DNA from 4 places in the Macrococcus bovicus genome. Region 4 is predicted to be linked to each of the others. Evidence: predicted binding sites of a transcription regulator. Region 4 holds the regulator's gene; each other region holds the start of a gene.
The links. Region 4 encodes Rex, which represses fermentation and respiration genes when NADH is low (regulators of the CRP and FNR family bind a similar motif). Its sites were predicted from a motif close to TTGTGAAATATTTCACAA; they were not measured.

Region 1: a site for Rex is predicted at 3,298-3,315, ahead of QSV55_RS07700 (citrate synthase). Genes of this name have one in related genera too.
Region 2: a site for Rex is predicted at 2,028-2,045, ahead of QSV55_RS05895 (cytochrome c oxidase subunit 2A). Genes of this name have one in related genera too.
Region 3: a site for Rex is predicted at 5,373-5,390, ahead of pflB (formate C-acetyltransferase). Genes of this name have one in related genera too.

Annotation. Positions count from the first base shown of each region.
Region 1 is NZ_CP128470.1:1,404,166-1,412,079, reverse strand. Features, by position in the region: gene pyk (pyruvate kinase) at 1-1,744, shown strand, start outside; gene QSV55_RS07705 (amino acid permease) at 1,777-3,156, opposite strand; gene QSV55_RS07700 (citrate synthase) at 3,390-4,511, shown strand; gene icd (NADP-dependent isocitrate dehydrogenase) at 4,532-5,794, shown strand; gene QSV55_RS07690 (response regulator transcription factor) at 5,957-6,667, shown strand; gene pnpS (two-component system histidine kinase PnpS) at 6,664-7,914, shown strand, end outside.
Region 2 is NZ_CP128470.1:1,087,434-1,095,347, forward strand. Features, by position in the region: gene QSV55_RS05890 (dynamin family protein) at 1-2,015, opposite strand, end outside; gene QSV55_RS05895 (cytochrome c oxidase subunit 2A) at 2,136-2,306, shown strand; gene QSV55_RS05900 (cupredoxin domain-containing protein) at 2,319-2,798, shown strand; gene QSV55_RS05905 (b(o/a)3-type cytochrome-c oxidase subunit 1) at 2,918-4,528, shown strand; gene QSV55_RS05910 (LLM class flavin-dependent oxidoreductase) at 4,654-5,631, opposite strand; gene QSV55_RS05915 (THUMP domain-containing class I SAM-dependent RNA methyltransferase) at 5,631-6,749, opposite strand; RNA gene rnpB (RNase P RNA component class B) at 6,881-7,250, opposite strand; gene QSV55_RS05925 (DivIVA domain-containing protein) at 7,293-7,598, opposite strand; gene QSV55_RS05930 (SLOG family protein) at 7,603-7,914, opposite strand, start outside.
Region 3 is NZ_CP128470.1:440,505-448,418, reverse strand. Features, by position in the region: gene QSV55_RS02765 (immune inhibitor A domain-containing protein) at 1-706, opposite strand, end outside; gene QSV55_RS02760 (hypothetical protein) at 811-1,104, opposite strand; gene QSV55_RS02755 (cation:proton antiporter) at 1,168-3,201, opposite strand; gene QSV55_RS02750 (cupin domain-containing protein) at 3,273-3,776, shown strand; gene corA (magnesium/cobalt transporter CorA) at 3,810-4,757, opposite strand; gene QSV55_RS02740 (GNAT family N-acetyltransferase) at 4,767-5,180, opposite strand; gene pflB (formate C-acetyltransferase) at 5,412-7,661, shown strand; gene pflA (pyruvate formate-lyase-activating protein) at 7,685-7,914, shown strand, end outside.
Region 4 is NZ_CP128470.1:1,801,606-1,809,519, reverse strand. Features, by position in the region: gene tsaB (tRNA (adenosine(37)-N6)-threonylcarbamoyltransferase complex dimerization subunit type 1 TsaB) at 1-17, shown strand, start outside; gene rimI (ribosomal protein S18-alanine N-acetyltransferase) at 29-457, shown strand; gene tsaD (tRNA (adenosine(37)-N6)-threonylcarbamoyltransferase complex transferase subunit TsaD) at 450-1,448, shown strand; gene QSV55_RS09845 (ABC-F family ATP-binding cassette domain-containing protein) at 1,659-3,572, opposite strand; gene QSV55_RS09840 (redox-sensing transcriptional repressor Rex) at 3,670-4,347, shown strand; gene tatA (twin-arginine translocase TatA/TatE family subunit) at 4,358-4,549, shown strand; gene tatC (twin-arginine translocase subunit TatC) at 4,611-5,369, shown strand; gene QSV55_RS09825 (GH32 C-terminal domain-containing protein) at 5,444-6,343, shown strand; gene QSV55_RS09820 (MurR/RpiR family transcriptional regulator) at 6,371-7,087, shown strand; gene QSV55_RS09815 (VOC family protein) at 7,170-7,914, opposite strand, start outside.

The DNA.
Region 1 (7,914 bases), 400 kb from region 4:
AATTGTATGTACGATCGGGCCGGCTTCGGAATCACCGGAAGTACTGGAACAGCTGATGACAGCAGGAATGAATGTTGCACGTCTGAACTTCTCACATGGTTCTCACGAAGAGCACGGTGCACGTATTGCACGTATCCGTGAAGCAGCTGAAAAGTTAAACAAGACTGTGGCAATCCTCCTGGACACTAAAGGACCGGAAATCCGTACGCATAATATGGAAAACGACAAGATTGAACTGCAGAAGAATACAACAGTAGTCATCAACATGCAGGAGGTATTAGGGACAGCGAATGAATTCTCTGTCACTTATCCTGAGTTGATCAACGACGTCCATGTCGGCTCAACTATCTTACTGGATGATGGTCTGATTGAACTGAAAGTCAAGGACCTCAAGCATGAAGAAGGTAAAATTGTCTGTGACGTGATCAATGCGGGCGAACTTAAAAACAAAAAAGGGGTCAACCTGCCTGGTATCAAAGTCAATTTGCCGGGTATCACTGAAAAAGATGCTGAAGACATCAAGTTCGGGATTGACCAGCAAGTGGATTTCATCGCTGCCTCATTTGTCCGTCGTGCAAGCGATGTGCTTGAGATCCGCAAAATTCTTGAAGACCGTAAATGTTCGACGATCCGCATCATTCCTAAGATTGAAAATGAGGAAGGGATTGAGAACATCGACCAGATTCTGCAGGTATCGGACGGTTTGATGGTTGCGCGTGGCGATATGGGTGTAGAAATCCCGGCTGAACGCGTGCCACTCGTTCAGAAAGAGCTGATCCGTAAGTGTAATGCACTCGGTAAACCGGTTATTACAGCGACTCAGATGCTTGATTCTATGCAGCGCAATCCTCGTCCGACGCGTGCAGAAGCGAGTGACGTAGCGAATGCGATTTACGATGGTACAGATGCCGTGATGTTATCAGGTGAGACAGCAGCGGGGCAATATCCTGTTGAATCTGTCAAAGTGATGGCCAATATCGCTTATGCTGCTGAAGAAGCGCAGGATTATAAGTTCCTCCTGGACAGCCGCACGAAACTAAATGAAACCAACATGGTCAATGCGATCGGTGTCTCTGTGGCCCATACAGCATTGAACTTGAATGTACAGACTATTGTTGCAGCGACGGAAAGTGGTCATACAGCGCAGATCATTTCTAAATATCGTCCGCATGCACATATTATAGCGATGACCCCTTATGAACAGACAGCGCGTCATATGGCACTTGTCTGGGGCACTATTCCAGTCGTGAAAGAAGGCAAGAAAACAACTGACCAGCTGCTGGAGCAGGCGTCAGAAGCAGCGATTGAAGCAGGTAGTGTCAACAACGGTGATCTTATCATCATTACTGCGGGTATCCCGACAGGAGAAGCGGGCACGACGAACTTCATGAAGATTCAGCTCGTGGGTAACGAACTGGCAACAGGTCAAGGTATCGGCCGCACGTCAGCAGTCGGCCGTGTAGTGATCGCTAGAAATGCAGAAGAATTAGCGGATAAGGATCTGACTGATGCTGTCATCATCACGCAGTCGACTGACGCAGATATGGTGCCTTATCTTGAGAAGGCCGTTGCGATTGCCACTGAAGAAGGCGGTCTGACAAGTCATGCGGCTGTTGTGGGACTGACACTCGGCAAACCGACAATCGTAGGGATTGACGATATCTATCATAAGTTTGAAAACGGGGCCACGGTAACAGTGGATGCACAGCATAATAAAATTTACGCTGGACATGCAAAGGTATAAAAAAGAAGCTCATCCTTGGATGAGCTTCTTTTTTAAGCTTTTTTGCCCTTCATATCAAAACGATACATCAGGAAGAGCAGGACGAACCAGAGCGGCGTGAGCGCTACACCGATTCGAGTATCAGGTGCCATGAAGAGCAGTGCAAACATGAAGATGAAGAAAGCTAAGAGAACAACAGCAGTCGCCATGCCACCAGGTGTCTTGAACTTAGAAGACTGGTGTAATTCCGGACGCTTCTTCAAGTAGACCATGTAGGAAATCGTGATCAGTGACCATACAACAATAAAGAATACAGTCGCGAGTGTCGTGACGAGTGTGAATACTTGTGATGCATTCGGAATCATATAATTGAGTAAGACTGACACTAAGAGTAAAGCGCTTGAGAAGATAACAGCATTTGCTGGTACGCCTGTCTTGTTTGTCTTTTCAAAGAAACCTGTGCCTTTAGCATAGTGTTTGCTTAATCCGTAGAGCATACGGCTGTTTGAGAAGATACCACTGTTACAAGATGAAGAAGCAGATGTGATAACAACAAAGTTGATTAAGCTTGCTGCGAAGACAATCCCGATCATTTTGAACAGTTCAACGAACGGGCTGAGTTCCGGATTGATCTGATCCCAAGGTGTGATACTCATGATGATCGTTAAAGCACCGACGTAGAATAAGATGATACGAATCGGGACGTTGTTGATTGCTTTCGGCAATGTTTTCTCTGGGTCCTGTGCTTCACCGGCTGTTACACCGATTAACTCGATACCTACAAAGCTGAAGACTGCCATCTGGAAGCTGAGCAGGAAGCCGTTGATGCCGTTCGGGAACCAGCCACCATGACTCCATAAGTGGCTCAGTGACGCATGACCAAACGGTGTTTTGAACTGGATGATGATCAGGAAAATACCCACAACAATCAGCGCGATGATGGTGATAACCTTAATGATTGCGAACCAGAACTCTAGTTCACCGAACAACTTAGCTGTCAGCAGATTTAAAGTCATCAAGAAAAGAATCGTGATCAGTGCTGATAGCCAGGTAGGAAAATCCGGCCACCAGAAGTTGACGAACTGAGCGACAGCTGTGACTTCTGCCATCCCTGTCACAATCCAGCAGAACCAGTACGTCCAGCCGGTCATGTAACCCGCAAACTCACCCAGGTAGTCTTTGGTGATATCCGTAAATGAGTGATAATTAAGATTGGAAAGCAATAATTCTCCGAGTAGTCTCATGAATAAAAAGAAGATGACACCTAAAATTGCATAAGTCAGTAAGATGGATGGACCCGCAAAGTGAATGGATTTACCAGCACCAAGGAAAAGTCCGGTACCAATCGCGCCCCCAATCGCGATCAGCTGAATATGACGATTCGTCAAGGTCCGCTGGAGATTATTATCGTCCAAGTGATGATTCTGTTCCATATTGTTTCCCCTTTTCTGATATTGATTTGATGTAACGTTTTAATCTCCAAAAGCATATAACGAAATATTCTAAATTGCAAGATAATTTTTGGAGGCGATTTCATAAGAAAAACTTATAGATAGCGATAAAGAATAGCTAAGTATTGAAAACGTTCACATATCTGTTTGCTTTCGGTATAATAAGCATGTAGACATGCAAGAGAATGATTATAAGATGTAAAGGGGACAATAATATGGCAGATGTAATCAGAGGTTTAGAAGGCGTCCTTGCTACTGAGACGAAAGTAAGTTCAATCGTCGGACAGCAGTTAACTTATGCAGGATATGATATCGATGATCTAACTGAAAATGCGAAGTTTGAAGAGGTCATTTTCTTATTGTGGCATTTCAGATTACCTAATGAGCAGGAACTCAATGACTTTAAGGCACAGCTACTTGAAAACATGGTGCTGAATCCACGTATTTATGAGCATTTCGAAGATTATGCAGCAGATGATGTTCATCCTATGACGGGCTTAAGAACATCACTCAGCTATCTTGCACACTTTGATCCACGTGCTGAAGAGTTCAATGATGATGCGCACTTCAATAAGGCAACCCGTATTCAGGCGAAAGTGGCGTCACTTGTTGCGGCATTCGCACGTGTCCGTCAGGGCAAAGAACCGCTCAAACCTAAAGCAGAGCTGAGCTATGCAGCTAATTTCCTTTATATGCTGTTCGGAGAAGTGCCGACAGAAGTGCAGGAAGAGGCATTCAATAAAGCATTGATTCTTCATGCGGACCATGAACTGAATGCGTCGACATTCACTGCCCGTGTCTGTGTATCGACATTAACAGATATGTATTCAGGTGTCACAGCGGCAGCAGGTGCCTTAAAAGGCCCTCTGCACGGCGGTGCCAATGAGCAGGTGATGAAAATGCTCAGTGAAATCGGTTCTATGGAGAATGTTGAAGATTATATCCAGAAGAAAATTGATAACAAAGAAAAAATCATGGGCTTTGGTCACCGTGTCTATAAAGAAGGCGACCCTCGTGCGAAGTATCTGAAAGAGATGTCTCGCCGTATCACAGATGAGACAGGACAGAAAGAATTATATGAGATGTCTGTGCGTATTGCTGAGATTATGGAAGAGAAAAAAGGCTTGCTGCCGAACGTCGACTTTTATTCAGCAACCGTGTATCACTCAATGGGCATAGAACATGATTTATTCACACCGATCTTTGCTGTCTCTCGTGTATCAGGCTGGTTAGCCCATATTCTTGAGCAATATGAAAACAACCGTATCATCCGCCCTCGTGCAGAGTATGTCGGTGAAGTCGGACGTAAATATGTTCCTGTATCTGAACGAAAATAAACCCTTATAGGAGGATTATCATGGCTGAAAAAATCACAAATTCTAATGGAACTTTAAATGTACCGAACAATCCTGTTATTCCATTCATTATCGGAGACGGTACAGGTCCGGATATCTGGCATGCAGCGAGCCGCGTGCTGGATGCTGCAGTTGACAAGGCATATAACGGCGAAAAGAAGATTGAATGGAAGGAAGTCCTTGCAGGACAGAAAGCATTTGATACGACCGGTGAATGGCTGCCGCAGGAGACACTGGATACCATCGAGGAATATCTGATCGCCATTAAAGGTCCGCTTACGACGCCGATCGGTGGCGGCATCCGTTCATTGAATGTGGCGCTGCGTCAGGAACTGGATTTATTCGTCTGTCTGCGTCCGGTCCGTTATTTTGAAGGTGTTCCTTCTCCGGTTAAACGCCCTGAAGATACTGACATGGTGATCTTCCGTGAAAACACCGAGGATATCTATGCGGGAATTGAATATAAAGAGGGCTCAGATGAAGTGAAGAAAGTCATCGAGTTCCTGCAGAATGAAATGGGCGCTAAAAACATTCGTTTCCCGGAGACATCAGGTATCGGCATCAAGCCGGTCTCAAAAGAAGGGACAGAACGTCTGGTGCGCGCTGCCATCAATTATGCACTGGAACAGGGGCGCAAGTCGCTGACACTGGTTCATAAAGGCAACATCATGAAGTTCACTGAAGGTGCATTTAAACAATGGGGCTATGATTTAGCTGAACGTGAATTCGGCGATAAAGTCTTCACGTGGGCACAGTATGATAAACTGGTCGAATCAGAAGGCAAAGAAGCAGCGGAGAAAGCACAGGAAGAAGCAGTGAACAGCGGCAAGCTGCTGATCAAAGATTCAATCGCTGATATCTTCCTGCAGCAGATTCTGACGCGTCCTGCGGAATTTGATGTGGTGGCGACGATGAACTTGAACGGTGACTATATCTCTGATGCACTCGCAGCTCAAGTGGGTGGTATCGGTATCGCACCAGGGGCTAATATCAATTACGAGACAGGACACGCTATCTTTGAAGCGACACATGGTACTGCGCCGAAGTATGCAGGCCTCGATAAAGTGAATCCTTCTTCAGTTATCTTAAGCGGTGTCCTGCTGCTGGACCACCTGGGCTGGAGAGAAGCAGGGGAACTGATCACGAAATCGATGGAAAAAACCATTGCCTCTAAAGTAGTGACATATGATTTCGCCCGACTTATGGACGGTGCAACTGAAGTGAAATGTTCAGAGTTCGCTGACGAACTGATTAAAAATATGTAAAGGAAATAAGCCGCCTGACAGCGGCTTATTTTTTTTGCCTGTCAGTGAAATATAAATATTTTGTAAATTTTATTACTGGCAGTTGAAGTTTATTGATTAAATATAGCCTTAATAAATCGACATCATATATAATGTAAGAGACATATCATCTGGAGGTAATGAATGGCACAGAAAATACTTGTTGTTGACGATGAGCAATCAATCGTGACACTGTTGAAATATAACTTACAGCAGGCAGGCTTCGAAGTCGAAACTGCATTTGACGGAGAAGAAGGGCTTGAGAAAGTCTTTACAGAGCGACCGGATTTACTTGTGCTTGATTTGATGCTGCCTAAAATGGATGGCGTAGAAGTATGCAAATCCATCCGCAATGAAAAGAACCCGATTCCGATTCTGATGCTGACAGCTAAAGATGATGAATTTGATAAAGTGCTGGGACTTGAGCTGGGTGCTGATGACTATATGACAAAGCCTTTCTCACCAAGAGAAGTGGTGGCCAGAGTGAAAGCGATCCTCAGACGTACAGTGGTCAATGAGCAGCAGCTGGATATCAGACAAAGCAAAGAGATCAACATCGGCAGACTGAAAATCCTGCCAGACCATTTTGAGGCCTACCGTAACAATGAGTTACTGGATCTGACCCCTAAGGAGTTTGAGCTGCTGATTTATCTCATTGAAAGACAGGGCCGTGTCATTACACGTGAACATATGCTGAATTCTGTCTGGAACTATGAGTTTGCTGGTGATTCCCGTATTGTGGATGTGCATATCAGCCATCTAAGAGAGAAAATTGAAGAGAATCCTAAACAGCCGCAATATATCAAGACTGTCCGTGGACTCGGTTATAAGCTGGAGAACCCTCGGTCAATATGAGAAGTTTCACAAACCGTCTCTTCACCTCTCTTGTCGCCTTGATGATTTTAAGCTTTCTGTTGATCGGGTTCTTTCTGTCCAATATTCTGAGCGAACAAATCAGCAAGACGAAGGAAGCGGAGTTGGAACGCCAGGCTGAGCAGTTGATTGAAGTCCTGAAAAATGAAGATCGTTATCTTCAGAAAATTAAAGATTATGATAGAGTATCACTTAAGAAGGTCTGGATAGAAAAAGACGGAAAGACACTGTTCAAGAGCGATACGATAGATGACAAACAGATAGAGGAAGTCATGGCACCGTGGATCAGCCATAACAATGCTGGTTTTTATCGTTTCAAAGGTGAGAATAATGAAGCTCTACTGATATACAGAGAAGATGGCTACACTATTTTTCTGATAGACAGGCTGACCAATCTTGAAGGTCTGAACAAAACCATCTGGCAGTATATGTTTCTGACACTGGCAACGGCCATTCCGGTCATCTTCTTTCTCGTCCGCTATATCAACCGGACGTATATCGCGCCGATCAGAGAAGTGACTTATGCCTCAAGATTATTGACAGAAGGCAACTATAAAGTCCGCGTACCGGAAAGCACCGTCACTGAAACGAAAGAACTGTACATCAGTACAAACAGATTAGCGCGCACCTTGCAGACACTGAACAACGAACAGAAGCTGCAGCGCAACCGTCTGGAGACGACACTTGAAAACATCCCTTCTGCTATTCTGATGATCGATAAGAAGGGGCAGGTGGTCATCGTGAATGATAACTATAATGAAACCTTTAATAAAGGACAGCAGATACTGTCAGGCCATTTCGAGGATGTCATTCGCTTCCCGTCAGTCAAGCAGATGATTAAAGAGGCGATGAGAGCAGAGAAGCCGATCAATAAAACGATAGACATTCAGATGGCTGTCTACAGGAAGTATTTCGATGCGGCTGTCGTACCGGTCCTATCAAGACGGCGACGGAAATTAGAAGGTGTGGTGGTCGTGCTGCATGACATCACAAAGCTGAAATCGCTGGAACAGATGCGGAAAGACTTTGTCGCCAATGTCTCCCATGAACTGAAGACCCCGATCACCTCTATCAAGGGATTCTCTGAAACACTGCTGGACGGGGCGAAGAATGATCCGGAGACGCTGGACATGTTCCTGGATATCATTCTGAAAGAATCTAACCGCATTCAAGGCCTGGTCAGTGAACTGCTGGAGCTCTCGAAAATAGAGCAGAGCAGTCATATTATT
Region 2 (7,914 bases), 710 kb from region 4:
TCAGGCTGCTGTTTATTGTAGAGTCTAAGCCAGGTGTCTACATCATCTGCTTCAATACCGATTGTCCGGCCGATTTTATTCAGTTCATTGAGCAGCATCTCGACCGACTTGAACTTCACTTGATGGGTATGGCCGTAGCTGAGTTCAGTGATGGCCGCTGTCGTCGGATTCGGTGAAGAGATTAAATAGTGGTCGCCAAGGAGTGCATTGATCAGTGAACTTTTCCCCGCGCTGAAAGCACCGAAGACCACAATACGTGTCACGTCATGCTGGATGCGCGCCAATTGTTTATGCAGACGGGCAGTCATATCACTGAAATAACTGATCTGACTGAATGTCTCAAGCTGTTTGACGGCCTCTTCCAGATGACTCTCCTTCCGCTCCAACTGTCTTCTTTCCTGTTTTCTTATTTGCTGCTGATCCATCAGTTCAAGCGTCACTTTTGTCCGGTCAATCAGGCGGTCAATCGATTCATCGACATGAATATAATAGTGACGATAGTTTTCAGTCGTCAGTGAGTCAATCAGCTCATTCAGCATATCGTAACGTGCCAGCAGATCTGCCGACTCATTTGCCGCTGGATTTAATTTGGACACATTTAGATTTTTTATGAACATTTCGATATAAGGTCTGTTCTCCCGTACGACTGCCTGCTCCACATATTTCTTTAACTGGTCGGTATAATTCAGGACATAATCCTGTGTCACCATCGCCTGATTATTCATCAGTGACACCAGGTCCTCCGCCTGCAGCGCAAACGTATAATGTCTGATCTCATGCAGCCACTCTCCTGACGTATACTTCGCATGCTGGTCATAGAGTGCACGGATATGGAAATTGACCTGCTTATCTATCGAGTCATTCAAGTCGCTAAGGACAGCCGTCATCTGCTGATTCCGTATTTCCTGTCTTTTCTTGTCCTTGCCGAAGAAGCCGCCCACTTTATAGTCCGGTGAATAGACTTCCAGCAGTGTCTTGATTTCTTCGCGGATCTCAAAAGGAATGAGATAAGCGTTCTTCAGAATGCTGCGGATACTCGCAAGAAAATAGTTTTCAGTGGATTCAGCTGTCTCGAAAAGAGCCTGTTCCTCTGTCAGGGACTGCGTCTCCAGAATGGCTGCACGCTGTGATTCTATAGAGGACGCGTCCAGTTCCAGCTCGTCCAGTATGCCCTGCTGTTCAGCCTGCAGGAAAGCGAGCTGCTCAGTGGTGATATAGTGTGTGATCCGGTCAAAGAAGGTCTCATGACTCTCCGCTACGAGGTCACTACTGAACAACAAAGCTTTCAGCTCATTGACTTGATTAAGTTCATGCGGATAAATAGAGGTGAACAGCATGTTCTCCACTTCAATTCCCCAAGTGTCCAGATTCTGCCGGATGGATGCTTCAAAATCAGTGAGACTGATTTCATTCTCATCGTGCTTATCGATCTGATTGATGACGAAGATAAGCGGCATTCCCAGACTATTCAGGCGCTTCATCTCCTTAAAGTTCTTCTCCGACTCCACATGATTATATTCAACTGTATAGACGATGACATCACTCGTGAGGAGATACTTCATCGTATTCGCTTCATGGTTACTGAAAGTGGCATCAATACCGGGCGTGTCCTGCAGTGTCAGTCCAAGCGGCAGGTCTTGACTGGTTTTCCTGACTTCGACTGATTCAATCCGCTGATTCTCGGTATTGATTTTCTTGACTGCGTCATAATCAGTTACGACAGCATATTCCTGCTTCTCAAGATTGACGATGATTTCTTCCTGCTCAGCGATCGTAATCTGCGCTGAGTTACTGGTCGTCGGTACCGGAGAGCTCGGCAGAATATCTTCCCCTAACAGATGATTGATCAGAGAAGACTTGCCTGACGAGAAATGTCCGATGAAACTGATGATCCGTTTGTCCTTATAGACTTTCTTGATGACTTCATTGATCTGTCCGACAAGCAGTGTATGATCCGATTTCTCTACTTCTTTCTTTAGTTTATATAGCTGATCGATCTGGTCTTTTTTATTCATAGTAATCCCCTTTTGTGAACAATATAACAAATTTTGCGAAGTGTGATATTTATCACATTATTAATCGGCCTTCTTTATTATTATAAAGAAAGAAAAGTTAATTAGAAAGGACGGAAGGACATGGCTAAAGATAAAGATCAGATTCAAGCGGAGCAGCAGGAACTGGCACCTGAATACGATTCACACGATGATCTGGATCTGCGCGGGACAATGATCTCAGTTTTAACATTAGGTGCTATCTTTGTAGTGTTATGGTTTTCAATCTTTATTCTATTCATCGAACGTATTTAAGGAGGGGTTATTGTGCATAAGTTAGAGAAAATCTGGTTAGGGCTCGGGATGGGGTCACTTGTTTTATTCCTCGTTATTATATTAGTCCAGGCCATCCATTTAGGTCACGAGCCAGCTGCAAGTGGCGGCGAATATGTCGATCCGGAGCTTGTAGACAAACATGAAACATTCAAAAATCCAGGATTACATAAGGTGGAAGGTAAAGACTGGGATTATGAACTGGTCTTTGTCGTTTCAGCATTCAACTATAATCCGGGTAACGTAGAAATTCCTAAAGGGGCTAAAGTGAAAATCATCGCAACTTCCAAAGACGTTAACCACGGTTTTGAAATTGCACACACAAACGTGAACTTCATGGTGGTGCCCGGCCATATCAGTACATTCACAAAGACATTTGATAAAAAAGGTGAATATCTCCTTCTTTGTAATGAATATTGCGGAATGGGCCACGCTGATATGAAATCCAACATTAAGGTGGTTGATAAAAAATGAGCGAAGTAATCTATAGAAGTGATGCGAGCGAGCATCATCACTACCGCAAGCATCAGGTATTTGAGATCAATGAAAAAGAAGATAACAAACGTCTGGATCCAAAAGATGCCAAGCTGGTTATGGCGCATATGTATGTCGCTATCGTCTGCTTGATTATCGGCGGTCTTGCCGGTCTTGTTCAGACGCTTGTCCGTTCCGGTACATTGGAATTACCGGCAGGCATCGGTTACTATCAGATCCTGACCGTTCATGGTATTATCCTGGCACTTGTTCTGACCACGTTCTTCATCATGGGCTTTCAGATCTCAGCTGTCTCAAGAACAACCGGTACCTTCTCGCCTCTAGCACGCCGTTTAGGCTGGACCGGCTTCTGGGTGATGCTGATCGGAACAGCGATGGCAGCGACGATGGTCCTGCTTAACAAAGCGACTGTTCTCTATACATTCTATGCTCCGCTGCAGGCGCACGTGATCTTCTATGTCGGTATGGCACTAGTGATTGTCGGCTCCTGGATTTCGGCAGCCGGTCAGATGATGGGTTACTTCCGTTACAGAAAAGAGCATAAAGGTCAGAAAACACCTTTAATCAGTTATATGGCGACCATCAACAACGTCATGTGGATTGTCTGCTCTATCGGTGTCGCACTCACTGTTCTTCTGCAGATGATTCCTTGGTCACTCGGTCTCGTAGAACGTATCGACGTCACACTGAGCCGCACGCTCTTCTGGTATTTCGGTCACGCACTTGTCTATTTCTGGTTGTTACCTGCTTACATGTCCTGGTATGCAGTCGTGCCGAAAATTATCGGCACGAAAGCATTCTCTGATAACCTGGCTCGTTTTGCTTTCATGCTCTTCCTGTTCTTCTCGATTCCGGTCGGTATCCATCACCAGTTAGTGGAACCGGGTATCGAAGCGACATGGAAATATGTTCAAGTGGTTTTAACATTCATGGTTGTCATTCCGTCACTTATGACTGCCTTCAGTCTCTTCGCAACCTTTGAGACATACGGCCGTAGAACCGGTGCAAAAGGACTGCTCGGCTGGCTGAAAACATTACCATGGAACGATGCACGTTTCGTCCTGCCCTTCATCGGAATGGCTGCCTTTATTCCAGGCGGTGCCGGTGGTTTAGTCAACGCTTCTGCACAGATGGACCAGGTCGTTCATAATACCATCTGGATTACCGGTCACTTCCATTTAACAGTGGCGACTGCCGTCATCCTGACATTCTTCGGCACGATGTACTGGCTGATTCCGCACTGCACGGGTCGTGTCTTAACAAAACAGCTGAATAAGCTTGCATTGATTCAAGGCTATATGTGGGCACTCGGTATGTCCATCATGTCTGGTGCGATGCACTTCATCGGATTATTTGGTGCACCACGTCGCTCAACTTATTCAGAGTACGGCGGTTCAAAAGTCGCTGCTGAGTGGATTCCTTACCAGATCATTCAGGCAATCGGCGGTACCATTCTTTTCGTCTCCATTATCTTAGTCGTCATCATCTTTATCAGACTGGCATTCTTCGCGCCAAAAGGACATGAACCTTACCCTATCTCAACAGCGATGGATGAACATTTACCAACGACTAAACTGGTTGAGAACTGGAAGTTCCTGCTGGTCGTTACAATCGCATTAATCTTAATTGCATATACTATTCCAGTCAGTCAGATGTTTATTGATCCACCGCCAGGCGCTAAAGGCTTCGGTGAAGGTAAACTCTGGTAACCCAAACTCCCTGCGGGGAGTTTTTCTTTTGCCTTAAATGAAAAGTATCCATAAAATATAACTTAAAGTTTACATAACATAGTTATATTAATTAAAAAGACAAAAAAATGAGATACGGATGTATCTCACAATTCCTTGATCAGCTTATAAATTTTTTTCTTGGCCTCAAAATCATGAATATTACAGATGACCATGATTTCATCAGCTCTCGGCAATTGACGGAGTGCTCCCTTCACATCAACCGTATTGCCGATTATACAACGTCTGCGGTTCGCGTGAATAATCGCCCGCTCTTTCTCGCTGTAGATCTTCTCGGCTACTTCTGCTGAGGTCGGCACGGTGGTATCCCGTCCAAGAGTGACATTTAACAGCCAGTGGTCCAGTATTTTTGCATGCTGCTCTGCCTCTGCCCTCGTCTCACAGCAGATGATGAAAAGGCAGATAATTGCATGCGGCTTCTGCAGGACAGCTGATGGTTGAAACTCATCATAATAGGTGGTCAGGGCCTCGTCCACATGCTTCGGATTGATAAAGGCACCGAAGACAAAGCCGATACCTAATTTCGCTGCCCGCCTCGCCCCGTTCACCGTGAGTCCCAGTGTATAGACCGGTGGCTGATGACTGATCCGTGGACCGGCCTTCACACTGCGGAAACGATGGTCTTTAGGTAAGCTGTTATGCATGAAACCGATCAAATCCGTCAGCATTCTTGTATAGTCACTGTGTTTACTGTCAGCCCCATCAGTCAGGGCGAGACGCGTCAGCTCCGTGCCACCCGGCGAGTTGCCGACACCTAAGTTGACACGGCCCGGAAACATCGCCTCTATCAATTGTATTCTTTCAGCGATATTATACGGGCTATACTGCGGCAGGAGGATGCCGCCTGAACCCACTACAATTGACCCAGTGACGCTCAGAAGTCTCGTCATCATAATATCCGGGCTGTTGCTGATCAGACCTCTCGTATGGTGATGCTCCGCCACAAAGTAGCGCTTATAGCCCAGCTGCTCTGTCCATTTGACGAGCTCTATGGATTTCTCAAGTGCTTCCTCCGGACTGTCACCACGTGATAGAGGCACCTGATCCAGGACGCTGAATTCCATTATCTCTCGCCCCAGTACTGATAATACGTACACTCCAGATAGCCATTGAAAAGTTTACGTCGCTTAGTCGCTTTCTTACCGACCAGGACCTCGAATTCTTTGTAGCTGGTCATAATATAGAGCGACCATTTAGGATTCGCTTTTATCAGATCACCTAAATAGGTGTACATCGCTTCCACTTCACCGCGTTCACCGATCCGTTCACCGTAAGGCGGGTTACCGACGATAGCACCTTTCTCGGCATGCAGGGTCAGGTCATGGACATTCATCTGCTTGAACTTGATCAGCTCCCCGAAGCCGACTTCAGTCGCATTGTTCTTTGCGATCTGAATCATCTCAGGGTCGATATCGCTCGCTGTGATATCAATCTCTTTGTCGTAGAGCGCCTCGTTGTCTGCTTTGATGCGTTCTTCCTCATACATCTCTTCAGGAATGATGTCCCATTCCTCACTGGCAAACTCACGGTTGAAGCCCGGCGCAATATTCTGTGCGATCATCGCCGCTTCAATCGCTATGGTACCAGAACCGCAGAAAGGGTCAATAAAAGGCGTATCCCCTGTCCAGTTTGATAATCTGACCAGTGCTGCAGCCAGCGTCTCCTTCATCGGGGCAGCCCCTTGAGCGAGACGATATCCTCGTTTATGCAGACCCGCACCCGATGTGTCGATCGTCAGCAGGACTTCATCTTTCAGGATAGCAACCTCCACTTTATAGAGCGCCCCGCTCTCATCAATCCATCCTTTGATATCATATGCTTTCTTCAGACGTTCGACGATTGCTTTCTTGACGATGGCCTGACAGTCCGGCACACTGAACAGCTTGGATTTCAGACTTTTGCCTGACACCGGGAATGATCCCTGCGGCCCGATAATATCCTCCCATGGCAGTGCTTTCGTCTGTTCGAAGAGCTGATCGAACGTCGTTGCGTAAAATCTGCCGACCACAATCTTGACACGGTCTGCTGTTCTGAGCCAGAGGTTAGAACGTACAATTGCCCGGGCATCCCCTTCATAAAGAACACGTCCGTTTTCAGTTGTTGTTTCATAGCCAAGCTCATTGACCTCTTTCGCGACGACTGCTTCCAGCCCCATCGGTGAAGTAGCTAATAGTTGATACATAACAATCTCCTTTATTTTAAGTTTACATAATCATATTATTTTAAATTTATAAATTAAAATATCTCCATTTAATTCTACCATAAGCCATAAAAAAAGCCCTCCTTCACAGGAGGACTGCACTAGAAAGATATCTCTGTAAGCCATGTTCTGTTCCTTAGTACTGCAATCGAGTCTAGTTACTCTCGTACGCCGGTGATAATCATCTGTCTGTAGATTACTCTACCTCTTCTATACGTTCATTTCCGCTAGAAAAGTGCTCCTACCAAATTTGGATTGCTCACTCGAGGGGTTTACCGCGTTCCACCTTCTCCGTTTCCGGACAAGCTACGTCACTGTGGCACTTTCAAATTACTCGGGCCATATCCAGAGGACTTAGGCCGTTTCACTGCCGTCAAATAAATGCCCTGGCTTATTGTTTCACCAGGCACGATCACTACAGCCATCTCAGGCATGTGTGAGCATGGACTTTCCTCTATATTGCTATAGCGATTATCCGAGATATCTTTTAACTTAATGCATTATATCACAATTAGGCCGGCAAGACTACTTACCAAAGACCGCTTTTTCAAGATTTGAGATTCTTTTCAGCAGATCGTAGTTCTGGGAGCCGGAATCGCCTCTGCCTGTCGCGACCCGTATCCTTAAATCTTCTATCTCTTTTTTCAGCTTCTTATTTTCATCTGTCAGCTTCAGCAGCTGATGATTCATGTCCTCCATCTTCTGATAGTCGGATATGATATCATCCAGAAAACCGTCGACATCTTCAGGCTTGAACCCCCGCACCATCGTCCGTTCAAATTCTTTCTCGTAAATATCTTTTGCCGAGTACTTCAGCGTCATATCTTCCATCCTGTCATCCTTCCCATTTTTCGCTTTGATATTCATTGATAAAGACAGAGAGATCGTCCATAGAAATGATATCCATATTATAGTCACTCTCATTACTAAAATCAATCAGCTGCCGTTTGAAGTATTTCGGGCTGCCCTCATGCTCCTCATCATAGAAGAGCAGTGTTCCTTCAGTATTCTCCAGTATGAACTGTGTCGCTTCCCTGAACATATAGCCGCCCGCATAGGCCTGCTGATAAACAGACGTCACAAAATCGGCCTGACTGATGATCCGGTCATAGTAGAGCTGGTTCTCTTCATTCCATTTTGCTGTGTG
Region 3 (7,914 bases), 720 kb from region 4:
GCTCCCAGATTGAATTCGTGCCGAGCGCCCCGCCTCCTTCACTTTCTCCGATACCGCTGAAAACGACGATAAATTTATCAATGATGCCGTCTGGTTCGTTGATGTTGCCATCCTGATCCCGGTCATAATAATCATAGCGATCATATTTTTTCAGATTGATGGATTTGTCTTTAGCGACACGTGCCGCTGCTTCCATGATCAGTTCATGGACATGGGCATCATCATTCGCATCCTCATTGACGCCATAATAACTGAGCGGCTTCTTCGCACGATACCACCCTGATACCTGACCGCTTAATGTAAAACTGCCTCCTGAGGAAATCTCGTAATAATTTTTTACAGTGCGATAGCTTTTGCCGTCTGACCCTTTAAACCGATCTGCAAAAAATAAATCTCTGTAATGTTCCTTCGTATATTTCGGATAATAGTTTCTTGAAGCATTTGCAGCCGGTGAATAGCGGCCGACTCCCGGTTTTAGCGTCGACTGCTTGCTGTCACTGAAATCCATCATGACAATCAGTACGTTCTCTTTCGTCACAGGACCGCTATATTTTCTTGATTTAAAAGCGGGCATACCGAAAGTAGGCAGAAAATCTCTTTTTTGAACGATTTCTGGGTTAGTTTTCACTTTTTCAGCACCATCCGCTATAACGGACTGACTAGCGAGAAGGAGTGCTGCAAGTGCTGTGATCATTATTTTCTTCATTTTATCCCTCAATTATTGTTGCTCTTTCCCTAAATCATACCATGACTGTCCTTTCTTTAATATTAAAAGCATCTGATTTCCGTAAAAATCAGATGCTCTTGAGGTTATCTGGATTTGTAAGATAATAGACGAAGTTTCACTGGGTCTGTTTTAAAGTTAATCTTCTCATTACGCGGTGTGGTTACCGTCGCATCCACGATATCAGCTGTCTCGTTGAATTCATAGGTGACTAGAAATGTTTCAAAGTCATCATCAAAATTCGGCTTCTGGGCAACGATACGATTGATATCCCCGAAGCTGTCCGTCACCGTATAACCCGTAATGGCTTCCAGTTCACTAGCGAGCTCTCTTAAAGTTATCTCCTTATTTTCAATCAGAACAAACTTCTCTTCATGCATGGTCATCATCCTTTTTCTAATATTCTTAGCTTTTTCATTCCCTGTCCCTTACATCGAGAAACATTAACTCTGATTATCAAGCAGAATCATTTCGTCATAGTTCAAGGATTGTCGCAGTTCAATTGCCACATCAGGGGAAATCTTGCCTCGTCTCACTAGCTGCTGCACCACTTCACGTTCCATCCCAATCATATTCAGCGCCATCAGTGCTTCCGCATCCTCAAGTTTTTCGTTCACAATATTACGCTTTAACTGTTCTACCCGGTTCAGGTAGATGTCTGAGACAAGTGCCACTTCCATCCGGTTATGGTCGCCCGCTTCTTCCAGTAAGGCAGAGAGCACTTCAGTGTATACCTTATTGGCGATATTCTGCAGTTCAATCAGATGACTTCTGAAGGTAAGAGGACTTACTCCACTGAAACGCGTGCTCAGTTTACGTCTACTTTTACGTACGCGCATAATGAACAGTACTCTCTTAACGAAAGAAGTATGTGCAAATAACCGTGTCCGTTCGACATAGGCGACATAGTTTTGATAAGCAGTCTCAGATATAGCACCGCTGGCCGTTAAATCTTCCAGCACCGCTGCCTCGACATCGAGCGCTTTATTCTGGAGTCTGATGATTTCTTTCGGGTTTTCATCATTATCCCGGATACGCTTATAGAAGTTGATGCGCATCGTATTCTGTCGAATCAGATTACCTGTAATCGCTGTATTCTCTTCTGTCGTCTGCTGCTGCAGGTATTCAATGGCTTTTTCAATCACGAATATACGCGCTTCTTTGAACGAATATTTGGAGGTGTTCTGGATAACATCGTTCTCCACGAGCAGCGGCAGCAGTACCTGAGCCACGACTAAGCTGATGACCACCACCCCTGCTGTTATAAATAGCAGATCGTCTCTGTAAATGAACGACCGGTCCTGATAGATCTCATAGGGCAATGTCAGCGCAATCGCCATTGAAATAGTCCCGTGAACACCACACACTGCCGCTATAAGCGCATATTTAAAGCGTGAAGGACGTTCTTCCGGCAGACCTGCATCCGGATTATTCAGTATTTTGATAAATGGATTCTCAGGTATATAAAACATGTCATAGAGCATGAAAACCCATATAAATCTGAAGAGGTAGACCAGAAGTGAGATGATGGCTGTCAGGATTAACAGCCCCACTAAATTCTGTCTTTCGTGGGTGACGATCTCAAGCGTCACCTCCGGAATAATATAGCCGAGGATGGTGAAGACCATGCCGTTGAGCACAGTCGATAACAGGCCCCAGGTATAGTTATATCCCATCTGCAGCTTAGTCGTCGCCTGGCTGAAACGGTCGCGTTCTATGCCGTGAATAATACCACCGATAACCGCGGCGATGACACCTGATACATGAAAGGCTTCAGCAACCATATAAATAACGAAGGGCGTCAGCAGCTGAATCAGGCTGAAAATATACTCTTCTTCAAAGCCACCATCTAACAATCTGATTCTGATCTGCACAAAGATAATGCCGATAATCAGCCCGATGATGACACCTCCGAGAGAAGTCGTCACAAACTGTATCGCAGCCCCCTGCACAGTGAAAACATGAGCAGTCAGGGCGACCACTGCGATATTGAAACTCAGAATGCCCGCCGCATCATTCAGCAGCGACTCTCCTTCAAGGATGGTCATCAGTCCTCTCGGCAGTTTTTTACCTTGTGCGATGGCCTGTACAGCAACTGCATCTGTCGGACAGATGATAGCAGCCAAGGCAAAACAAGCGGCTATCGGAATAAGCGGCATGATAAAATGTGTAATATAGCCGAGACCGATGACTGTCGTAAAAACGAGACCAATCGCCATCAGGACGACAGGTTTTATATATTTCAACAGTTTAATGCGCGAGACATGATTACCTTCCAGAAATAACAGCGGTGCGATGATACCGATCAGAAACATCTCAGGTTCAAATTCCATGACGATAGGAATCGGTGTCAGAAAGATGAGCATGCCTAAAAATATCTGAATAAAGACAAGAGGTATCCGCGGAAACTTGTAATGAATAATGGTCGATAGAATAGTAGCGATAATAAAGCTCGAGAGCATAATAAATATTTCCATCTGATCATTCCTTTCTATGCTTAATCAATCTGATAAAGGGAAATAAGCTGTTAAATAAAGGAGGTTATTTTATGAGACATACCATCTTACACGCACCCGTTTCACCATCAGCACCTAATCATATGGTGCTGCCGGTTATCATTTATCATGATATCAAAGAGGACCCGTCCGAACTATTTAAACGCAATGGCTGGCATCAGATCTGGGTGAACGGCGTATTTGATTACCACCACTTCCATCCGAATTGCCATGAAGTGCTCGGCGTTAAAGCAGGTCAGGCAGAACTACTGATCGGAGGCGAGAACGGCCAGACCGTCACGGTACATAAAGGCGATGTGCTTCTGCTGCCCGCCGGTTACGGTCATAAGCGGCTTGCCATGTCAGAGGATTTCAGGATTGTCGGCGCTTATCCGACGGAAGATGCAGTAGAGACCACTACTTCCTATGATGACTTAACGGCTGTCAACAGAACAATCAACCGGGTTAAGCTGCCGGGTTCAGATCCAGTAACCGGCAGTAACGGCCCCATGTTCAAAGAATGGCATAACATCTATTACTGTAACGCTGAATATTAGAAAAGGTCATGTTTCTTCAGAAACATGACCTTTTTAAAACCAGTTTTTCCGTCTGAAGTAGAGAATCATACCGAATGTAATGACCAGCATGACTATCCAGACGCCCAAGTATCCATATTTCCAGTGGAGTTCAGGCATGACGTCGAAATTCATGCCGTAGATCCCGGCAAGCAGTGTCAGCGGCATGAATATCACGGAGTAGATGGTCAGAATCTTCATGATGTTATTCATTTTGAATGAGTTAAGTGAGATGTAATTATCACGAATGTCGGCAGTCATCTCACGTGACGATTCAATCATCTCCACCTGCTTGATCAAATGGTCATTGATATGATGCAGAAATATTTTCTGCTTCTTCGATAACGACATGATTCTGCCTTCCAGCAGTCTATACACCAAGTCTCTCATCGGCAGTACTGTTCGTCTGATCAAGAGCAAGTCTTCCCTTAAATCAAAGGTTTCCTCAATCAGTACCTCTGTTGAGATGTCTACTGAATGTCTGTCCTCAAAAGAGAACACTTTATCTTCAAGTTCATAGACGAAAGGAAAATAGTTATCGACAATCGCATCGAGTGTCAGGAACATGATTTCAGATGTGGATGCTTTCGAGTTATCTTTCTTATGGATCATCATATTCCATACTTTATCGACTTCTTCTGAATGCTCTTTGTGATAGGTCACGACCAGAATATCATTGATGAAGACATCTATTTCTTCCGGCTTCATCGTATTCAGATCAATGGCATGGAACACATAAAAGAGATAGTCGTCATATTCCTTATATTTCGGTCTTTGTCTCACTGAAACTGCATCTTCTATAGAAAGAGGATGAAAATGAAAGAACTGGCTGAGCAGAAGGTTCTCATGCAATGTCGGTTCGGACATATCCACCCACAGGAGCCGCGGCTCTGAAGTCATTTCATAAGGTGATTCGCATATCTTCAGCTCATTATTAATATCGATATATAACGTACGGATCATTGGCCACCTCTAGAGTTCAAGTCTCATTTCTTTACCTACCCAATTATAGCCTAATTTCTTGTTCAGGGCGACCATCCCTCTATTAGCGGGATGGACAGTACCCTTGATATAAGCCATCCCTTGTGCTTCGCTCATTCTCTTCACTTCATTTTTCAGTCTGCTTGCATAACCTTGTCCTCTTCGACGGGGATCTACCCACAACGATTTGATGTGTGTATGATCAGTCATCTTATACCAGATGAAGGCTATCAGTTCTTCTTCAACGATGGCTAATATCTGATCGCCCTCATGCTGCATCAGTAATTTCAGTGACTCTTCTCTTAAGAGGTAATCCAGGTCCGTCGGCTGCCAGTCTTCATAGCCAGCAGGAATTGACTCATGCAAATAAGCGATTTCTTTAAGTAACGGGTGATCATCATTCATATGTATTATCATATGCTTATTTTAGCACGATGAGTAGAGAACAGACCACCGGGTAAACAACTGTTATAGAGACAGCTTTCATTTCAAAGTATGTTCTATTACAGCTCAACCCTTGATACTACTGAATCGATAAAAACAATAAAAAAAATTGATGAATAATGTGATTATATTCACTTACATGATATAATCATATTGTGAAGTCAATCACATTATGTTTGGGAGGCATAAATTATGTTAAAGAATGAACAAAAACAAACAACTGCATGGTCTGGGTTCAAAACAGGGAAATGGACTAAACGAATTGATGTCAGAGAATTCATTCAGCTGAACTATACACTGTACGAAGGTAATGATGAGTTCTTAGCACCAGCAACTGCTGCAACTCAACAATTATGGAAACAAGTCATGGAACTGACTAAAGAAGAACGTGACCGCGGCGGTATGTGGGATATGGATACTAAAGTGGTCTCTTCCATCACTTCTCACGATGCAGGTTATCTGAATAAAGATCTTGAGACTATCGTCGGCGTTCAGACAGAAAAACCATTCAAACGTTCCATGCAGCCTTATGGTGGTATCCGGATGGCTAAAGCAGCATGTGAAGCTTATGGCTATGAACTTGATAAAGAAACTGAACACATCTTCACTGAATACCGTAAAACTCATAACCAAGGTGTCTTCGATGCTTATTCAAAAGAAATGCTGGCATGTCGTAAAGCGGGGATCATCACCGGTCTGCCAGATGCCTATGGCCGCGGCCGTATCATCGGTGACTATCGTCGAGTGGCTTTATACGGTGTGGACTTCTTAATGGCTGAGAAAAAACGCGACTTCGATAATATCTCCACAACCATGTCTGAAGATATCATCCGTCTACGTGAAGAAGTATCTGAACAGTACCGCGCGTTAAATGAACTGAAACAATTAGGCGAAATCTACGGTTTTGATTTAAGCCGTCCGGCTGAGAACTTCAAAGAAGCTGTACAGTGGACTTACCTTGCTTATTTAGCGGCAATCAAAGAACAGAATGGGGCTGCGATGAGTTTAGGTCGTACTTCTACATTCCTGGATATCTATGCAGAACGCGATATTAAGAACGGCGTTATGACAGAAGAAGAAGTACAGGAAATTGTTGACCACTTCATCATGAAATTACGCTTAGTGAAATTCGCTCGTACACCTGACTACAATGAATTATTCTCTGGCGACCCGACATGGGTAACTGAATCAATCGGTGGTGTCGGCATGGATGGCCGTGCACTTGTGACTAAAAACTCATTCCGCTTCCTGCATTCTTTAGATAACTTAGGCCCTGCACCAGAACCAAACTTAACCGTACTCTGGTCTACACGTTTACCTGAGAACTTCAAGAAATACTGTGCGAAGATGAGTATTCAGACTTCATCCATCCAGTATGAAAATGATGATCTGATGCGTGAAAGCTACGGTGATGACTACGGTATCGCTTGCTGTGTTTCTGCAATGAGAATCGGTAAACAGATGCAGTTCTTCGGCGCTCGTGCTAACTTAGCGAAAACATTACTCTATGCCATCAACGGCGGTAAAGACGAAAAATCTGGCGCTCAAGTCGGTCCGGCTCTTGCACCGATCACTTCAGAATATCTGGACTACGACGAAGTGATGATACGCTTCAACGATATGATGGAATGGCTGGCAGGTGTCTACATCAATTCATTAAACGTCATTCACTACATGCATGATAAATACAGCTATGAAAGAATTGAAATGGCTTTACATGATACAGAAATTATTCGTACAATGGCTACAGGTATCGCAGGTCTGTCAGTTGCAGCTGACTCACTATCAGCAATTAAACATGCTAAAGTGAAACCGATCCGCAACGAAGACGGATTAGTGGTTGACTTCGAAACTGAAGGTGAATTCCCGCAATATGGTAACAACGATGCACGTGTCGATGATATCGCTGTTCAATTAGTAGAAGAATTCATGACCAAATTACGTAAACACAAAACATACCGTGATTCTGAACACACTATGTCAGTGTTAACTATCACTTCAAACGTTGTATATGGTAAGAAAACAGGTAATACACCAGACGGCCGTAAAGCAGGCGAACCATTCGCACCAGGCGCAAACCCAATGCATGGACGTGATCAAAAAGGGGCTTTAGCGTCATTATCATCAGTCGCTAAATTACCATACGACTGCGCTAAAGACGGTATCTCAAACACCTTCTCCATCGTACCGAAATCGCTTGGTAAAGAAGACGCTGCACAGCAGCAGAACTTAGTCAGCGTGTTAGACGGTTACGCGATGCAGCATGGTCACCACTTAAATATCAATGTATTCAACAGAGAAACTTTACTGGATGCAATGGAACATCCAGAAGAATATCCACAGCTGACTATCCGTGTATCGGGTTACGCAGTCAACTTCATCAAATTAACACGTGAACAGCAGCTGGATGTTATCTCCAGAACATTCCACGAAAAAATGTAACTAATTGCTTAGGGGGACTTCAATTGATTAAAGGACACATTCATTCAGTCGAAAGTTTAGGAACGGTAGATGGACCCGGTCTAAGATATATCTTATTTACCCAAGGGTGCCTACTACGCTGCCTATTCTGTCACAATCCAGATACTTGGCAAATCGGTGAACCTTCACGTGAAGTGACAGCTGAGGAAATGGTTCAGGAGATCCTCCCTTATAAGCCTTATTTTGATGCATCAGGTGGCGGTGTGACAGTGAG
Region 4 (7,914 bases):
TGAACAACCAGGCATAACAATCAGAAAGATGACAGTAGAAGATGTTCCCGCTGTTCACGAAATAGAGCAACGCAGTTTTCCATCCGGGACCTGGACCATCGATGCTTTTTATCATGAAGTGGAGAAAAATGAATTTGGTCACTATTTTGTGATGGAAGTAGAAGAGGAGATAATCGGTTATCTAGGTATGTGGATTGTCATAGACCAGGCACAGATTACGACCGTTGCCATACGTGAAGATAAGCGTGGCATAGGCTTATCCAAAATCTTATTAGAATACGTCATGAACTATGCTAGACTGACTTGTGAGATGATGAGTCTTGAAGTCAGAGAGGAAAATGCAGTGGCTAGAGCACTTTATGAGAAGATGGGCTTTTCATATGGCGGACTCCGCCGTGATTATTATGGTGCCGGCCAGGATGCAAAAGTGATGTGGGTGAGGTTAAGAAATGAATGATATGACAATATTAGCAATAGAAACAAGCTGTGATGAGACGGCTGTCAGTGTGGTCAGAAATGGCCGTGAAGTGTTGAGTAACAGTGTGAACAGTCAGATCGAGTCGCATAAGCGCTTTGGTGGGGTCGTACCTGAAGTTGCGAGCCGTCATCATGTCGAGAATATCACCACAGTGATAGCGGATGCCCTGCAGGTCGCTGATATGACGATGGATGATATCGATGCAGTGGCAGTGACGGAAGGTCCTGGGCTTATCGGTGCGCTTCTTGTCGGCATCAATGCGGCTAAAGCACTGGCATTGAGCCATCAGAAGCCGCTCATTCCGGTCCATCATATTGCCGGGCATATTTATGCGAATCATATAGAAGAACCGCTTAAGTTTCCGCTGCTGGCATTGATTGTTTCAGGTGGTCATACTGAGCTCGTCATTATGCGCGATCATCTGAACTTTGAAGTCATCGGTGAGACAAGGGACGATGCAGTGGGTGAAGCCTACGACAAAGTGGCACGTACTATCAACCTGCCTTATCCGGGGGGACCGCATGTCGACCGGCTTGCGGCTGAAGGACAGGACACACTGAATTTCCCTCGTCCCGTGCTTGAGGGCTATGATTTTAGTTTCAGTGGTCTGAAGAGTGCCGTCATCAATACCCTGCACAATAAAGCACAGAAGGGGGAGACAGTACCGCCTGAAGATGTAGCAGCAAGCTTTCAGGCTAGTGTCATTGATGTGCTGACAGAGAAGACGTTCCAAGCTTTAGAGGAATATCATATTGATGAGCTGATTGTCTGTGGCGGTGTGGCAGCGAACCGTGGTTTAAGATCAAGACTTGAGGAGATGGCAAAGCAGCGCAATGTTCATCTTCATATTCCGCCCTTACAGCTCTGTACAGATAATGCAGCGATGATTGGAGCCGCCGCCTACTATTATGCGGTCAACAATATCAGAGCAGAACTCAATTTAAATGGAAAAAGCACGCTTGATTTATAAAATCAGGCGTTTTTTGATGGATGCGAACATATGTACTTGTACACAAGTTGTTAACTGATTGTGGATAACATTTTGTCTAGAGGCCATTTTACACAAAAATAAACAACATAAATCATCTATATTCTGTGGATAAGTCTAATAACTTTGTGGATTATTGTTATTATGCTGTTTCGACTGTGTATAACTCTGTGAATAGAAAAAGAAGCAGATTTAATCTGCTTCTTCGAGTTCAGCCCATTCTTCCATAGCGGCTTCCAGTTTATCCTGCAGTGCCACCAGCTCCTGATGCAGTTCGTAACTGCGCTGTGAATCGTTGAATACATCAGGCTGAGTTAGTTCAAGTTCCACCGCCTGAATACGTGCTTCGTATACCTCTATATTCTCTTCCAGCTGCTGAAGTGCCCGCTCTATTTTGCGGCGTTCTTTTCTTTGCGCTTTATTTTCTGCATAGTCAGTCTGCTGCGGTTTCGTTGTTTCCTCTTCGACGGCCTGATAAGCTTCATGTGCCAGACGCTCCTCTTCTTTTTCGATGAAATAAGTATAATCACCCAGGAAGAGACTCGCACCTGCATGTGTGATGTTCAGGACTTTTGTCGCAATCTGATTGATAAAGAAACGGTCATGTGACACAAAAAGAATCGTGCCGGGATAAGTCATCAGGGCCTGTTCCAGAATTTCCTTCGCATCAATATCCAGATGGTTGGTCGGCTCATCAAGAATCAGGACATTATTATTCTCAAGGCTCAGTTTTGCGAGCTGCAGACGGGCTTTCTCGCCACCTGACAGATCATTGATGATTTTCTTGACGTCATCCTGTACAAACAGGAAGCGGCCGAGTACAGCTCTGACATCTTTCTCCTGCATCTCAGGATAATACTGCCACAGTTCTTCAAGAACCGTGTTCGATGATTTGAATTCTGCCTGCTTCTGGTCATAGTAACCGATTGAGACATTGGCCCCGTACTTAATATCGCCGCCCAGTTTTTCAAGCCTCTTGGCAATCGTCTTGATCAAGGTGGTCTTACCGATACCGTTAGGACCGATGACCGCGATGGCATCCTGTTTCTTGACATCGAATGTGATAGGGGCGGTGATAGGACGCTCGTACCCTACCTCCAGCTCTTTTACCGCCAGCACATCGTTGCCTGATTCACGGTCGATATTAAACTGCAGGTTGACAGAATGGTCATCGAGTTTAGGTGCTTCAATACGGGTCATCTTCTCCAGTATTTTACGACGGCTTTTCGCCATCCCGCTCGTAGAGGCACGGGTGATATTCTTCTGGACGAAAGTCTCCAGACGTTCGATCTCTGCCTGCTGACGTTCATATTCAGCAGACATCTTCTCGTAGAAGGCATCTCTCTGAGCCAGGAATCTGGAATAGTTGCCTACATAACGCATGACACGCCCGAGAGCCACATCGTAGACGATGTTGACAACTTTATCCAGGAAGTAGCGGTCGTGGGAGATGACGACGATTGCACCCTGATAGGTCGTCAAATAGTTTTCAAGCCAGGCTGTTGTTTCCATGTCCAGATGGTTGGTCGGCTCATCCAGCATCAGCAGATCCGGCTCGCGGATCAGCATCTCAGCAAGTGCAAGTCTGGTCTTCTGACCCCCTGAGAAATAATCAATCTTCTGGTCGAAATCAGCCGGACTGAAGTTCAGTCCCGTCAGAACCGTCTTGATTTTATGTTCATACTGATAGCCGCCCGCATTTTCGAACTGCAGCTGCAGTTTCTCAAGTTCAGCCAGCTTGTCAGCGTATTCCTCTGTACCAGCCTTATCACTTTCTTCAGCAAGATAAGTCGTGATACCTGTCAGTCTTCGTTCCATGTCCTGTAGATGACTGAAAGGCTTCAGCATCGCTTCGTAGACTGTTCCTTCAGCATCGAGCGTCATCTGCTGGGTCAGGTAACCGATATTGATGTTCTTGGCACGCATCAGATGACCGCTATCGTAACCTTCAGCGCCTGCCAGGATTTTCATCAGCGTCGTTTTCCCGGCGCCGTTACGTCCGACAATAGCAATCCGGTCATTTGTTTTTATTTCTAGTTTGACATCGGTGAAGATATCTTCTCCGCCGAATGATTTATTCAGTTGGCTTGCCTGTAATAAGATCATGTTTTCACCTCATTTATATTCTACATGATTGCCGGATGACATGAAATAAAAGGACTGAATTTCACATAGTCAGTTACGGTCAGACATGGTATAATTTATGTACTGTGAAAAAGGTCACAATTATGATAAGAAGGTGAACAGTGTGCCAAAAGCTGAGGTTAAAATTCCGAAAGCGACATTAAAGCGCCTGCCCCTTTATTACCGGTTTGTCAATACACTGCATAGTGCGAAAGTGGATCGTGTCTCTTCAAAGGAACTGAGTGAAGGATTGAAGATCGACTCAGCCACCATCAGAAGAGATTTCTCTTATTTCGGTGAACTTGGTAAAAAAGGATATGGCTATAACGTAGAATATTTACTGAATTTCTTTAAAACCACCTTGCAGCAGGATACGATGACGAAAGTAGCGATCATCGGGATCGGCCATCTCGGTCATGCACTCGTCAATTATAATTTCTCGATCAGCGACCGTATGCAGATTGAAGCAGCATTTGATATCGCCCCGAACGTGGTCGGTGAGAAAATAGGGGAAATTTATGTTCAGCATATGGACGATTTTGAAGAAGTCATCGAGAAGCTGGGGATAGAAGTTGTCATTCTCACTGTGCCCGGGAAAATCGGTCAGGAGATAGCAAATAGAGTGACAAAAGCCGGAATAAAAGGTATATTAAACTTTACACCGGAGCGCTTAAATGTTCCATCAGATGTCCAGGTACACCATATCGATTTAGGTGTAGAACTCCAGTCTCTTATATTCTTTATGAAAAACCACTAGGAGGTACAGTATGCTGTATGCTAATACATTAGGTTTTGCATCACCTGCTATTTTATTATTTCTAGGCGTGGTTGCACTCATTATCTTCGGACCAAAGAAACTGCCTGAATTTGGCCGTGCAATGGGTTCTTCGCTCAAGGAATTCAAAGATGCGACAGACGGTATCATGAAAGATCATGATAAAGATGACGTACGTAAATAATGAATGATTGAAAAAAGCGACAGTCACTGTCGCTTTTGTTATGAGGAGGGAAGACCTTCAGATGAATAAAGATGAATTAACGATAGTCGAGCATTTAGACGAGCTTAGAAGACGTCTGATGATTGTCGCTTACTTTCTGATGGGCGGCATTGTGGTCGGTTTTTATTTCGGCAAGCCGGTCACACGATTTTTAACGAAAGATGATGTACCTGCTGAAATCACGCTGCACTATTTTAAGGTGACGGATCCATTATCCATCTATATCAGCGTCATTATGCTGATAGCAGTGCTGCTGATATCGCCTGTCATCCTCTATCAGTTATGGGCATTTATCTCGCCCGGCCTGCATCCGCAGGAACGACGGGCGACGCTGAGTTATATTCCGGTCAGTTTTATTTTATTTGTAGCGGGTCTTACCTTCAGCTACTTTATCATATTCCCTTATATGATCCACTTTACCATCGGTCTGGCGAGTGAAATGGGCGTCAAGCAGATTATCGGGGTCAGAGAGTATTTTAATGAGCTGCTGAAGTTTACGATTCCGTTCGGTTTTGTTTTCCAGCTGCCCATCCTGCTGCTCTTTCTGACGCGGCTCGGGATTGTGACACCTGCTTTCCTGAAGAAGAACCGTAAATACGCTTACTTCTTCCTGATGGTCATCGCAGCGATTATCGCGCCACCTGATGTCATGACTTATGTCATCTTTGTATTGCCTATGGTCATCTTATATGAGATCAGTATTCAGATCAGTCACGTTGGCTACCGTATGTATCTAAAAGGTGAACAGAAATTAGTGGAAGAAGAACTGAAAGAAGATTAAACCATCTGATTATGAGATGGTTTTTTTTAGCTGTCGATGTTATATTTTAAAGTAATTGAACAAGCGATAAGGGAGTGCGTCAAGTGGAATGGTTGAGAGAAGAACGCTATGCAGAAGCAGATAAAAAGGGACGTCAGCATTTTCATATTCAGCCTTCAGCAGGCTCGTTGAAGAAACCTGCCGGCTTTGTTTATCATGACGGCCTCTATCATCTTTTCTATGAATGGTTGCCGGCACGTGGACTTAAATACTGGTATCATATTTCTTCCCCGGACCTCATCCGCTTTGTGACGCATGGGCCGGTCGTGATAATGAGTGATTCGGATGAGCGTGACTGCAAGATGGAGCAGAAGTGGGACGATGGTTTTGATTTTGATGCCCCGCAGCTGACGCAAGGGCCCGAGGGTGAACAGATACTGGTCGGTTGGATAGGCGGCAGTGAGCCATGTTTCACTGTGCCTCGTCTGATCTCAATTGAAGAAGGTAAGACTCGACAACGTCCGCATCCTTTGCTTGAGCGATTACGTGGTGAACCTGAAACAGCAGAAGGCTATGCGATGAAGCATGATATCCGTCTGCATCCCTATGAAGGTGACTGCTACGAACTGATTATCGATATTCTGGAGAATGAATCAACTGAATTTTATATCGAACTGCGTGTATCCAGACGGGAGGCGACCAGGCTGATTTATAATCACGCGGCCCGCAAATTCACATTGGATCGTTTTGACAGCGGTCTGCTGACCACGAACAGCCAGGATTTCACACGTTCAGTCATTCTAGAGACGCCTTTACAGAAGATTCATGCCTTTGTCGATCAGACGAGCATCGAGATTTTTCTGAACGACGGTGAGAAAGTGATGACTTCGCGCATCTTCCCTTCTGACAGTGCGACCGGCATCAGAACATCCACTGAATCCGGACAGGTCTATCTGAAATTTACGAAATATGATATCGAAAAGCAGGATGTCTGACGATCCTGAAAGAGAAGAGTGATAAGCATGCCGGTTGTTCTGAATCAGCTTCAGTCTATTGAACACCTGTTGTCGCCTGTCGAGAAAAGAATCGCTGCACTGATCAAAGAAAGCCCGCTGGATTTTGCGACGTTATCCGGACGAGCGCTTGCTGAGCAGGCCGGAGTCAGTGAATCTGCATTAGTGCGCTTCAGCCAGCGCATCGGTTTCAGTGGTCTCCGTGAAATGAAGCTTGCGCTGATGAGAGATGTGCACATGCTCGAGCAGGTGCAGGCCCTTCAAAGTACGGATTCAACTGCCATGCTGCTACATCAGACATTCAGCGCTCTGCATGAAGCATTGAAGCGGACGGCACGCCTACTTGATACCACGCAGATTGAACAGGCCGCTCAAATCATTCATGAAGCAAGGCGGCTGCTGATCATCTGTCAGGAAGACGAGCAGGCTCCCGCGCTCGACTTCAGCTCGAGGCTGGCAGAGTTAGGGATTGCATGTGACATCGTTCTGACCGATGAGCGCTATCTCAAGCTAGCTGATTATTACAACGTGACTGTCATCATAGGGGAACGTCAAGCAGGTGCACCTTTAGCTGAACATCAGATTATTCTGATTAGCCATCAGAGATCGGCCGGCACATATTGTCACCTGCAGATTTCCTATGAAGACATAAGGACACGACATCTATTGTATCAGGCGGTTATGGATGTCCTGTATAGGAAGCTCTGTCATTTACAGGCTCAATAAAAAGCGAAACCTGACAAGGTTTCGCTTTTGTTATTCTATGATGAACGGCTGGGGTATCAGCTGCCGGTCGAACGCTGTGATTTTATTTTGCGTACATGACACGAATGGCGATACCATTCGGATCACGCAAGATTTCTGAGCTGCCGTCTTTTTCTGTCTGCAGACCTTTAGCGGCTAACTGCTGTCTGAAATAGTCAAAGTCTTCCGTATTCGGGATATTGATCTCAAATTTTCTCAGTCCCGGTGCATCGAGTGCAGGTGACAGCTGGGCATGCTGCCATGTGTTCAGACCTAAATGGTGATGGTAGCCTGCTGCGCTCATGAATGCGGCCTGCGGACCATATAACTGCATGACATCCATACCGAAGACATCTTCATAGAAAGCAATGGAAGAAGGGATATCTTTCACGGATAGATGGACATGCCCCATAATAGTATCAGGATGCAGACCCGTGAAGGGTTTGCCGTCATTCGCATCTAGGACACCCTGGTAATCCATTTCGGTTGTTCCCATGACGACATGACCGTTATCCTGGAAAGCCCATTCAGCAGCTGGACGATCGCGGTAGATTTCAATACCGTTGCCTTCCGGATCTTGAAGATAGATAGCTTCTGACACGTCGTGGTCACTTGCACCTGCCAGAGGATACTGCATCTTGATTAAATGATTGAAGATATTCCCGAGTTCTGTACGAGAGGGGACAAGAAATGCCATGTGAAACAGCCCTGCCTGACCAGTTGTGCGAGGTGTCCGTGTTTCGTACAGATAGACGAGCGGGCGCCCGCCAAGACCTAATACTGTATAGGTCGCATTCTGTTCGAAGATA